DNA from 2 places in the Pseudoalteromonas sp. SR43-7 genome. Region 2 is predicted to be linked to the other one. Evidence: predicted binding sites of a transcription regulator. Region 2 holds the regulator's gene; the other holds the start of a gene.
The links. Region 2 encodes sigma-54, which starts transcription at its own class of promoters, with help from an activator protein. Its sites were predicted from a motif close to GTTGGCACGNNNNTNGNNT; they were not measured.
Positions count from the first base shown of each region.

Region 1: the regulator sigma-54 is predicted to act here: its motif matches at 2,216-2,234, upstream of H5087_RS12305 (EF-hand domain-containing protein).

Region 1 is NZ_JACJDY010000015.1:13,234-18,048, reverse strand. Features, by position in the region: gene H5087_RS12320 (energy-coupling factor ABC transporter permease) at 1-564, opposite strand, end outside; gene xthA (exodeoxyribonuclease III) at 570-1,376, opposite strand; gene H5087_RS12310 (exonuclease III) at 1,617-2,048, shown strand; gene H5087_RS12305 (EF-hand domain-containing protein) at 2,276-2,797, shown strand; gene scpB (SMC-Scp complex subunit ScpB) at 2,949-3,539, shown strand; gene rluB (23S rRNA pseudouridine(2605) synthase RluB) at 3,536-4,408, shown strand; gene H5087_RS12290 (YciK family oxidoreductase) at 4,492-4,815, opposite strand, start outside.
Region 2 is NZ_JACJDY010000002.1:87,146-91,960, reverse strand. Features, by position in the region: gene H5087_RS01760 (HPr family phosphocarrier protein) at 1-40, opposite strand, end outside; gene rapZ (RNase adapter RapZ) at 83-928, opposite strand; gene ptsN (PTS IIA-like nitrogen regulatory protein PtsN) at 947-1,399, opposite strand; gene hpf (ribosome hibernation promoting factor) at 1,404-1,691, opposite strand; gene H5087_RS01740 (RNA polymerase factor sigma-54) at 1,718-3,217, opposite strand; gene lptB (LPS export ABC transporter ATP-binding protein) at 3,287-4,012, opposite strand; gene lptA (lipopolysaccharide transport periplasmic protein LptA) at 4,009-4,554, opposite strand; gene lptC (LPS export ABC transporter periplasmic protein LptC) at 4,544-4,815, opposite strand, start outside.

The DNA of each region.
Region 1 (4,815 bases), on a different contig from region 2:
GAGCATTGCTTCAGGAAACCAAATTATGGCACTTAAATAAACGTAGTTATCTGCAAGTTCTTGCCAATTGTATTGCCCTATAGCTAAGTAAAATAGAGCACCTAGGCTTATTTTTATACAGGCTATAAACCCTGCAGTTATAAACGCACAAACAAATATATAAACAAAAAAATGACGAGGTAAATACTGGTAACTAATTATAAAGCCAAGGTAGCTTAGTAAAATAGGAATAAACGCACCAATAAGCAGTTGTACTGGTAACAGTTCAAGTTCAATTTGACCAAATGCAGTTAGTAGCGCTGAGGCAAGTAGGCTACTTAAAATCGTTAATCGCCAGCCTAAAATTAATGTAGCGGCGGTAACACCTAGTATGTGTAAATCAAGGCCCGTTAAAATTCCTGCTTTTATTCGCCAAAGCACTGCAAACACTAACGCACATGCAAGAACTCCAGTTTGACGGGCTGGCGTATTAAGCAATGTTTTATATGTTTTTTTATCAAAGCTTAGTAGGGCAATAATAATTACAAGGGCCCAAAGTAGTCCTTGTATTGTTATGCTGAGCATAGTAATTACTTAAATGTTGACCATATAGGGGCATGATCTGAGGGTTTTTCAATACCGCGCAGTTCGTAGTCAATACCAGTATCTATACAGCGTGCTGCAAGCTCATTAGTTGCAAGTACTACATCTATTCGAAGCCCTCGGTTATCTACAAACCCTTTAGAGCGATAGTCAAACCACGAATATTGATCGTCTGTTTCTGGGTTTTGTTCTCTAAAGGTGTCTTTAAAGCCCCAATTAAGTAATGTTGCAAGCCATTCACGCTCTACCGGTTGGAAAGAACATTTACCCGTTTTTAACCAACGCTTTGCATTAACTTCGCCAATACCAATATCTAAATCGGTGGGTGATATGTTGATATCGCCCATAACAATGACGTCTTGATCAGGGGTGTGGTTGGTTTCAAGGTGTGTCATTAAATCTTTATAAAATTGTCGTTTATAAGGAAATTTAGTTTCGTGGTTAATATTATCACCTTGTGGGAAATAGCCATTCATGACTGTAAGGTCGCGACCGTTATCTTGTTCAACAGTGACGCTTATCATGCGTTTTTGCGATTCCTCTGTATCGGTAGCAAAGCCTTTTAAGACCGATTTAGGCTCTTTTTTGCATAACATAGCTACGCCATAATGGGCTTTTTGGCCATGAAAGTAGACGTGATATCCCATTTTTTGTACATCTTCTAGTGGGAATGCTTCGTCATGAACTTTAATCTCTTGCAAGCCAATAACGTCTGGTTGATGTTTGTCGATAATTGCTTGTAATTGGTGGAGACGAGCACGCAGACCATTGATATTGAAAGAAATCACTTTCATAAAATTTACCTTAAAATTGGATCTATTTAATGAATTAAATTGTATCAGTAAATACGCGTACATAACATGACTGAAATGAGAAAATAGCTGCACAAATGTTGATCAATTGGTGAGTAAAGTTTAAACATTGTAAATGCAGTATTAATTTTTTAAATAAATAAAAAATTCAATTGAACTTAACTTTATTGAATATATAATGCGCGAAATTCACTTGTTTAGCTCGTTCAAATAGGATCTCTCATGAAAACACAACTACTTTTAGCTACTGCTTTATTAGCATCTGCAACTGCTTCAGCACAAAGCAATACTTACTTCAGTCAAGATAATAAAATTGAGTCTAAGTTATGTGTACTAAGCGCAAACGAAGGCTTTAGTGTTGCTCGTAAAGAAGCTGCTCAGCACGGTGTTTACTTATCTCGTTTTTCTAAAAGCATTTTATGTAATGGTGAAGATATTCGCGATATTGCTAAAAAAACGGCATTAAGCAACGCATCAGTTGAGAAAGTAGAAGTATTTGCAAAAGATGCTCAACAAGAAACTCAATTATGTATGACGGCTTTAAAACAAGGTTTAGCACCTGTTCGCCAAAAAATTGGTAACTTAAACTCATTAAAATGTAATGGTCAAAACGTTACTGAGTTTGTTAAACGCTACCAAAACGCAGCAATCTAATTATTAGCTGAACTATATAACTAAAATTGAGATACCTGGTTTTTTACCGGGTATTTTTTTGCAAAAATTACAAGGTTGTTTGCAAAGCTTGCAAGCTTAACTTGTTGAAACTGTTCAATAAATGCACCAACCAAGATTAAGTTGTTGATTCTTATAAGTTAACTATTATTGGCATTGGATTTGTATTAGTTAAAGTGACATTTAATTAATTACGAAGGATACGTCTTATGAAAAAGTTAACATTAGCAGCCACTATTTTAGCATCATTAAGCCTAGCGGCTTGTTCATCTAATCAGGGTCTTGAAAAAATAGACAGTGACTTTGCAAGTTTAGATAATGACAGCGATGGCTACATCTCAAAAGTTGAAGCTGATGACGATAGCATTTGGGGCCATTTTTCAAATATTGATACCAATATGGATAACGAAATTAGCCGCAAAGAATTCAACACTTACATGAAGTTAAACAATGGTAAAGTAGCCACTGATTCTGAAGTAAGTGAGTCGGCATTTAAAGCTGAAATCGCTAAATTCGATAAAATTGAAAGCAGCTTTTCAAGCTTAGATAACGACAGTAATGGCTATATTTCGGTAGTTGAAGGTAACGATGATGATATTTCAAATCACTTTGGTTACATGGATAAAAACCAAGATAAGCGCATCAGTAAAAGCGAGTTTATGGGTTACATTAAAAAATACGGTAACGCAGTAGCTGAAGATGATGCATTAGAAGCCATTAAACACAGCTAATATTTGTTGTTTTAAAGAGTAAATTAGAAGCCAGTGATAATCACTGGCTTTTTTGTATTTAAAATCTAGTTATTTAGTAGATATATTTTCCTAGTTTGGTGTTGTTCTGTCATAATAGATGGCTGTGTATTTTTATTTGTTAAGAGTGTGTATGGCGGGTCGGCGAATTAGTGATGAACAACTAGTTGAGATCATTGAAGCAGCTATTTTTGTTGCAGATAAGCCTGTTAGTAAACGCCACCTTAAAGATACTGTATTAATAGATTTAGCTATTTCTATGGCGCGAATAAACGACGCAATAGATACAATACAAGAACATTTTCAAACTCGTGGTATTCGCTTAGTTGAAGTTGGTAGTGGGTATCGTTTTCAGGCATGTAGTAGTTTAAGCCCTTGGTTAAATAACTTGTGGCAAGAACGCGCACCAAAATACTCACGTGCTTTACTGGAAACATTATCACTTATTGCATATAGGCAGCCCATTACGCGCGGTGAAATTGAGCAAGTAAGGGGTGTTACTACGGGTTCGAATATTATTAAAACCCTACTCGAAAGAGATTGGGTTAAAGTGGTAGGGCATAAAGAGGTTCCGGGTAAGCCGGCTTTATATGCAACTACTAAACAATTTTTAGATTATTTTTCGTTAACTGGACTTGAAAACTTACCTGCGCTGCCAACAGAGCAGCAAAGTAAAATTAACCAGTTATTGAGCGATCCTTCTGTGAGAGAACCATCCGAATGAGTATTATACAAGGTGAAAAGTTACAAAAAGTCTTAGCCCGTGCAGGCGTAGGCTCACGCCGTGAAATGGAAAAATACATTGATGCAAACCGCGTTAGTGTAAACGGTAAAGTGGCAAAGTTAGGAGACCGTGTTGAAGAAACCGATTTGATTCGTGTTGACGGGCACACTGTAAAGATTGAAGAAAAAGCAGATAGAATCTGTCGTGTGATTATGTATAACAAACCCGAAGGTGAGTTAAGCACACGTAAAGATCCAGAAGGGCGTCGTACAGTATTTGACCGACTTCCTCGTATTGATGGTGAGCGTTGGATTGCGGTTGGCCGATTAGACGTTAATACTTCGGGTTTGATGCTCTTTACTAATGATGGTGAATTAGCTAACCGCTTGATGCACCCAAGCTATGAAGTAGAGCGTGAATACTCTGCGCGTGTATTTGGTGAAGTAACCAATGAAACGGTTAAAAACTTACTACGTGGTGTTGAGCTTGAAGATGGTCCAGCCAAATTCACGACTGTAACCCCTATGGGTGGCGAAGGCGTTAACCGCTGGTTTAACGTAACGTTAAATGAAGGACGTAACCGTGAAGTACGTCGTTTATGGCAGTCTCAAGATGCGGAAGTATCTCGTCTTATTCGTATTCGTTATGGTAAACTAGAGCTTGATAAGCGCGTGCCACAAGGTGGTTGGATGGAGTATGATTTAGAAACAGTAAACTACTTACGCAAAACCGTTAAATTAGGGCGCGAGACACAAACTAAGCTTTCTGTTATGCCTGAAAAACGCAAAGATAAACGCGCTAAAATCAACCAGATCCGCAAAGCAGTTAAAAAACACAATCAACGTGTTAAGCCTACCAAACGTAAATAATAAATTAGTTATTTATTGCACACAAAAAAGCCGCTAATAGCGGCTTTTTTAATGTGTGTTGTATAAATTTTTTAGACTCTAAATTACTTTTTTACTTGAGCATCTAACGATTCGCCATTCACTTTACTAGAATCATCGCTCATCAAGTATAAGTAGGTTGGCATTAAATCTTCTGGTGTAGCAAGCGCGTCTCTATCTTCTCCTGGGTATGCAGCAGCGCGCATAGAAGTGCGAGTAGCGCCTGGATTAATACAGTTTATACGAATATTCGTTTTGCCTACTTCACATGCCCATGTTTGCATCATGCCTTCTACAGCAAATTTTGAGATGGCGTATGGCCCCCAAAACTCACGGCCTTTGCGGCCTACACCTGATGACGTAAATACTATCGATGCATTATCAGACTT
Region 2 (4,815 bases):
CTAATTTGTTTTTTATTAAAAAGGTATCTTCACAATGCATAACTTACTCTACCTAAGCTGAACAGGTGATTATTCAGCTATATTATTTTTCTTGTTCGCGATGGCGAATTTTTACATTGGGATGTGTCATTGCAAAACTTTCACCGATAGTTTGCGCTAAATACACAGAACGATGTTGCCCGCCTGTACACCCAATAGCAATGGTTAAATAACTGCGGTTATTTCGTTCTAAATGCGGTAACCACGTTTGTACAAATGTTTGAATTTGCCATGTGAATTTTTGCACTATGCTGTGATTAGCTAAATAGTCTTTAACCGGTTGATCTAACCCATTTAAAGCCTTTAACTCTGGTTCCCAGTGTGGATTTGGTAAAAAGCGTGCATCAAATACGTAGTCTGCTTCTTTTGGTATACCGTGTTTATAACCAAATGATTCAAATGTGACAATCAGTTGCTTATCTTTTTTACCTAAAATCTTTTCACGAATAGATTCAGCGAGTTGATGAACACTTAAATCAGTCGTATCTATCATAAAGTCGGCGCGAGTGGTTAATACATCAAGTAATTCTTTTTCTTTTTTGATGGCTAAATCAAGCGGCAATGAGTCTATTGATAGTGGGTGTAATCTGCGTGTTTCAGAAAAGCGTTTGATCAATGTCTGATCGTCGCTATCTAAATAAAATAACGTAGGGTTTGCAAAGCCTGGTAAGTATTCAAGAATATCGTTAAATTCATCTTGTTCTTTAGGGATGTTGCGCACATCTATGCTAACAGCAATTTTATCGTAGCTATCAGACACACTGCGAACTAATGAAGGTAGTAGGTTTACTGGAATATTATCAACGCAATAATAACCTAAATCTTCTACAACGCGCAAAGCAACCGACTTTCCAGAACCAGAACGGCCGCTTATGATAATTAACTCCATTTAACACCCTTTATAAAACTATGATTGTTCGACAATAACTTGGTAAAGCTCAGTATCAGATTTTGCACTGCGTAACTGTTTACAAAAATCTTTGTTGTTTAGTTTATCAGCAATGGTTGCTAGAGTCTTTAAGTGCTGCTGGTTATCGCCATCTGGTACGATGAGTGCGACAAAAATATCAACAGGGCGGTTATCGATTGCATCAAAGTTTATTGGAGTTTCGCTAACGAGCACTAAAGCCAAAGGCTCTTCTGCACCGCTCATTCTTCCATGAGGAATAGCAATGCCACGCCCTATACCTGTACTACCTAATTTCTCTCTGCTCATTAAAGCATTAAGAATATCTTGTTGCGGTAAATACGGAAGTTTGTCGTGAGCAAGTTCGCTAATGAACTCTAAAATTCTTTTTTTGCTATTAAAAAGGACCGCAGCTTTGCTGCAGTCCTGGCATATAAGTGAACTTAATTTCATCATATTAGTGGCGAGCAAGCTTCTCTTTGTGTTTGATTACTTGGCGATCGAGCTTGTCGATCAACGAGTCAATAGCGGCATACATATCTTGATGTTCTGTAGAGGCAAATAGCTCAGCACCGCTTACGTGTATTGTGGCTTCTGCTTTTTGATTTAATTTTTCTACATCGAGAATGACATGAACATTATTAATATGATCAGAGTGTCTTTCAAGCTTCGCAAATTTAGTATTAATATAGTCTCTTAGTGAATCGGTTAATTCTACGTGACGACCAGTTAAGTTTAGTTGCATAAGCATTACCCTCTTAGTTTAGCGTCTTAAATCAGACTTTTACGCTGATTTGACGGTGGAATAGCAAGAGATTCGCGGTATTTTGCGATTGTACGTCTCGCTACTTTAATTCCTTGCTCAGCCAATATATCCGCTATTTTGCTATCACTCAATGGTTTTGCTGAGTTTTCTGCTGCGATTAATTTTCGGATAAGCGCACGTATTGCTGTAGATGAACATTCACCACCGTTTTCAGTACTTACATGGCTTGAGAAAAAGTATTTAAGCTCAAATATACCACGGGGTGTATGCATGTACTTTTGAGTAGTCACGCGCGAAATTGTCGATTCGTGCATTTCTACCATTTCAGCGACATCATTTAAAACCATTGGTTTCATGGCTTCAGGACCATGTTCAAAAAAGCCTTGTTGTTGCTTAACAATACAATTAGTAACTTTTAATAGCGTGTCGTTTCTACTTTCTAAGCTTTTAATAAACCACTTAGCTTCTTGTAAATGTGAGCGAATAAACTGGCTGTCGCCACTTGATTTTACAGTGCGAGACATTGCCGCGTATTGGCTATTAACACGAATTTTAGGCATGCTATCTGGGTTTAATTCGACAACCCAGCGGCCTTTAATTTTTTTAACTGACACATCAGGAATAACATACTCAGATTCTTCCCTTACAATAGTATCAGCAGGTTTTGGGTTGAGAGTATGTATTAGTGTCATTACTTCTTTAAGCTCTTCTTCTTTAAGCTTAGTTTTTTTCATTAATGTACGATAGTCGCGAGCTGCTAATAGATCAATATGCTCGGTTAAAATCATTTTCGTTTCATTAATGTAAGGTGTTTCTTTATCAAATTGATTAAGCTGAATACACAAACACTCTTGTAAACTACGTGCAGCAATACCAACAGGATCAAACAGTTGGATGCGTTTTAATACCGCTTCAATTTCATCAAGTTCAACTTCGTTATCATCTTCGTTTTCTTGATTAAAGCTTTCTAAAATTTCTTCGCAACTGAGAGTTAAAATACCTGAATCATCGACGGCCTCTACAATCGCAATAGCGATGGCTTCATCGGTAGGGCTAAATGGCGTTAGTTGTAATTGCCACATTAAATACTCATGGAGCGTTTCAGTAGAGGCGCCTTGGTATATTGATTCGTCTTCAGGCATTGGACCTGATGATGCTGCAGGAGCGGCACTCATGTACTCATCCCAACTAACATCCATAGCCATGTCGTCACTTAGCGTGTCTTTTGCAAGTGCTTCACCAGTATCTTGTTCATATTCGCTCGGAGCATCATCAGCAGATGCGCTAACAGTTATGTCATCGGTATCAGCTTTTTGCTCGTTTTTACCAGCAGCGTCTTCAGAATAGTCTGCCTCTTCAACCTCTAAAAGTGGATTACTGTCGAGAGCTTCTTGTATTTCTTGCTGGAGATCCAATGTACTGAGTTGCAACAAACGAATAGCTTGTTGCAACTGTGGAGTCATTGTAAGTTGCTGGCCCATGCGCAGCTGTAGTGATTGCCTCATGTATCTCTAACAATCCTTTTATGTTGTTATAATTAATACTAGCAGATGCTTAAAGACATGGCGTAAATGTTACAGCCTAAATTGCTCGCCTAAGTAAACATCGCGTACAGTTTTATCATTTAATACGTGTTCTGGAGTACCTGATGCAATCAGCTCCCCATGAGAAACAATGTAGGCTTTTTCACAAACATCAAGGGTCTCTCTTACGTTATGGTCGGTAATTAATACACCAATCCCACGATTTTTAAGATGTTCTATTATTTTCTTTATATCTAATACCGAAATAGGGTCAACACCGGCAAACGGTTCATCCAGTAGTATAAATTTAGGATCTGCTGCCAGCGCTCGTGCTATTTCTACACGACGACGTTCTCCACCCGATAATGCCATACCTTGGCTATCACGAATGTGTTGTATGCTAAATTCATCTAATAAGTTATTGAGCGTGTCTTCTCTGGCTTGTTTATTTAGTTCTTTGCGCGTTTCTAAAATGGCCATTAAGTTTTGATAAACAGTCAGCTTTCTAAAAATTGATGACTCTTGCGGTAAGTAGCCTATGCCTAATCTAGCACGACTATGCATAGGTAAAAGAGTAATATCGTTATCATCAATAGATATTTTACCTTTGTCGCTAGGAACAAGCCCTACAATCATATAAAAAGTCGTTGTTTTACCAGCACCGTTAGGGCCAAGTAAGCCAACTATACTGCCAGCTTGTACTTCAAGGCCGACGTTTTTTACAACTTCACGACCTTTATAGCTTTTTGCCAATAGTTCTGCTTTTAATGTGCTCATGGTTGACCTTTATCGCCTTTTTTACTTTTTTTAGTTTCGATCGGTACTAAAATTGTGTGAACGCGGTCAGTTGAGTTTTCATCTTTTTCGGCACTGATGAGCTGCTGCTCTATGTCGTAGGTAATGCTTTTAGCATTTATTTTTTGTCCGGCTTGCGATACTTGTGCATTACCAACAAGCGTTAAAAAACGCTTAGATACATCATAACGTACTTCGTCAGCACTGGCGCTCATAGTCGTGCCGTCTGATTGCTTTTCTTCAAAGTGCGCAGGGCTACCTGTGGCAATTAATAATTGTTTATTATCACCAAGTTCATCACGTTTGTGCACTTCGAGGCGATCGGCTGTAATGCGGCGATTACCGTGAATAATCTCAACGTTTTTCTCAAAAATCCCGACATTAGCTTTTAATTGACCTTCTTGCTTGTCGGCACTTATTGAAATTTGATTGGCAGCAGGTTGCGTGTTTTGTTCTGCAGCACTACTATTAAACGCTAGTATAAGTGTAGGAATTATAAGTGATTTTAATATTTTATTGGTCATAATATATGGTTCGCGTATGGTTAATTAGTTTTATCACTTCGGTTTTTAAGTCGGCTTCTAGGCCTTTACCGGTGATTTTTAAATTGGGTCCAGTGATAATGACGGGTTGCTCCGAACGCATTGTTAATAACTTTATATCAACCTGAATATTATCAGCATTGATTTTGTCTATCATGGCGTTATCGGTTAAATTTTTGGCAACCACATTACCTTCTAAAATTAATTGTTTATCTTCGTATAATGTTGCTTCGTCTGCATTTA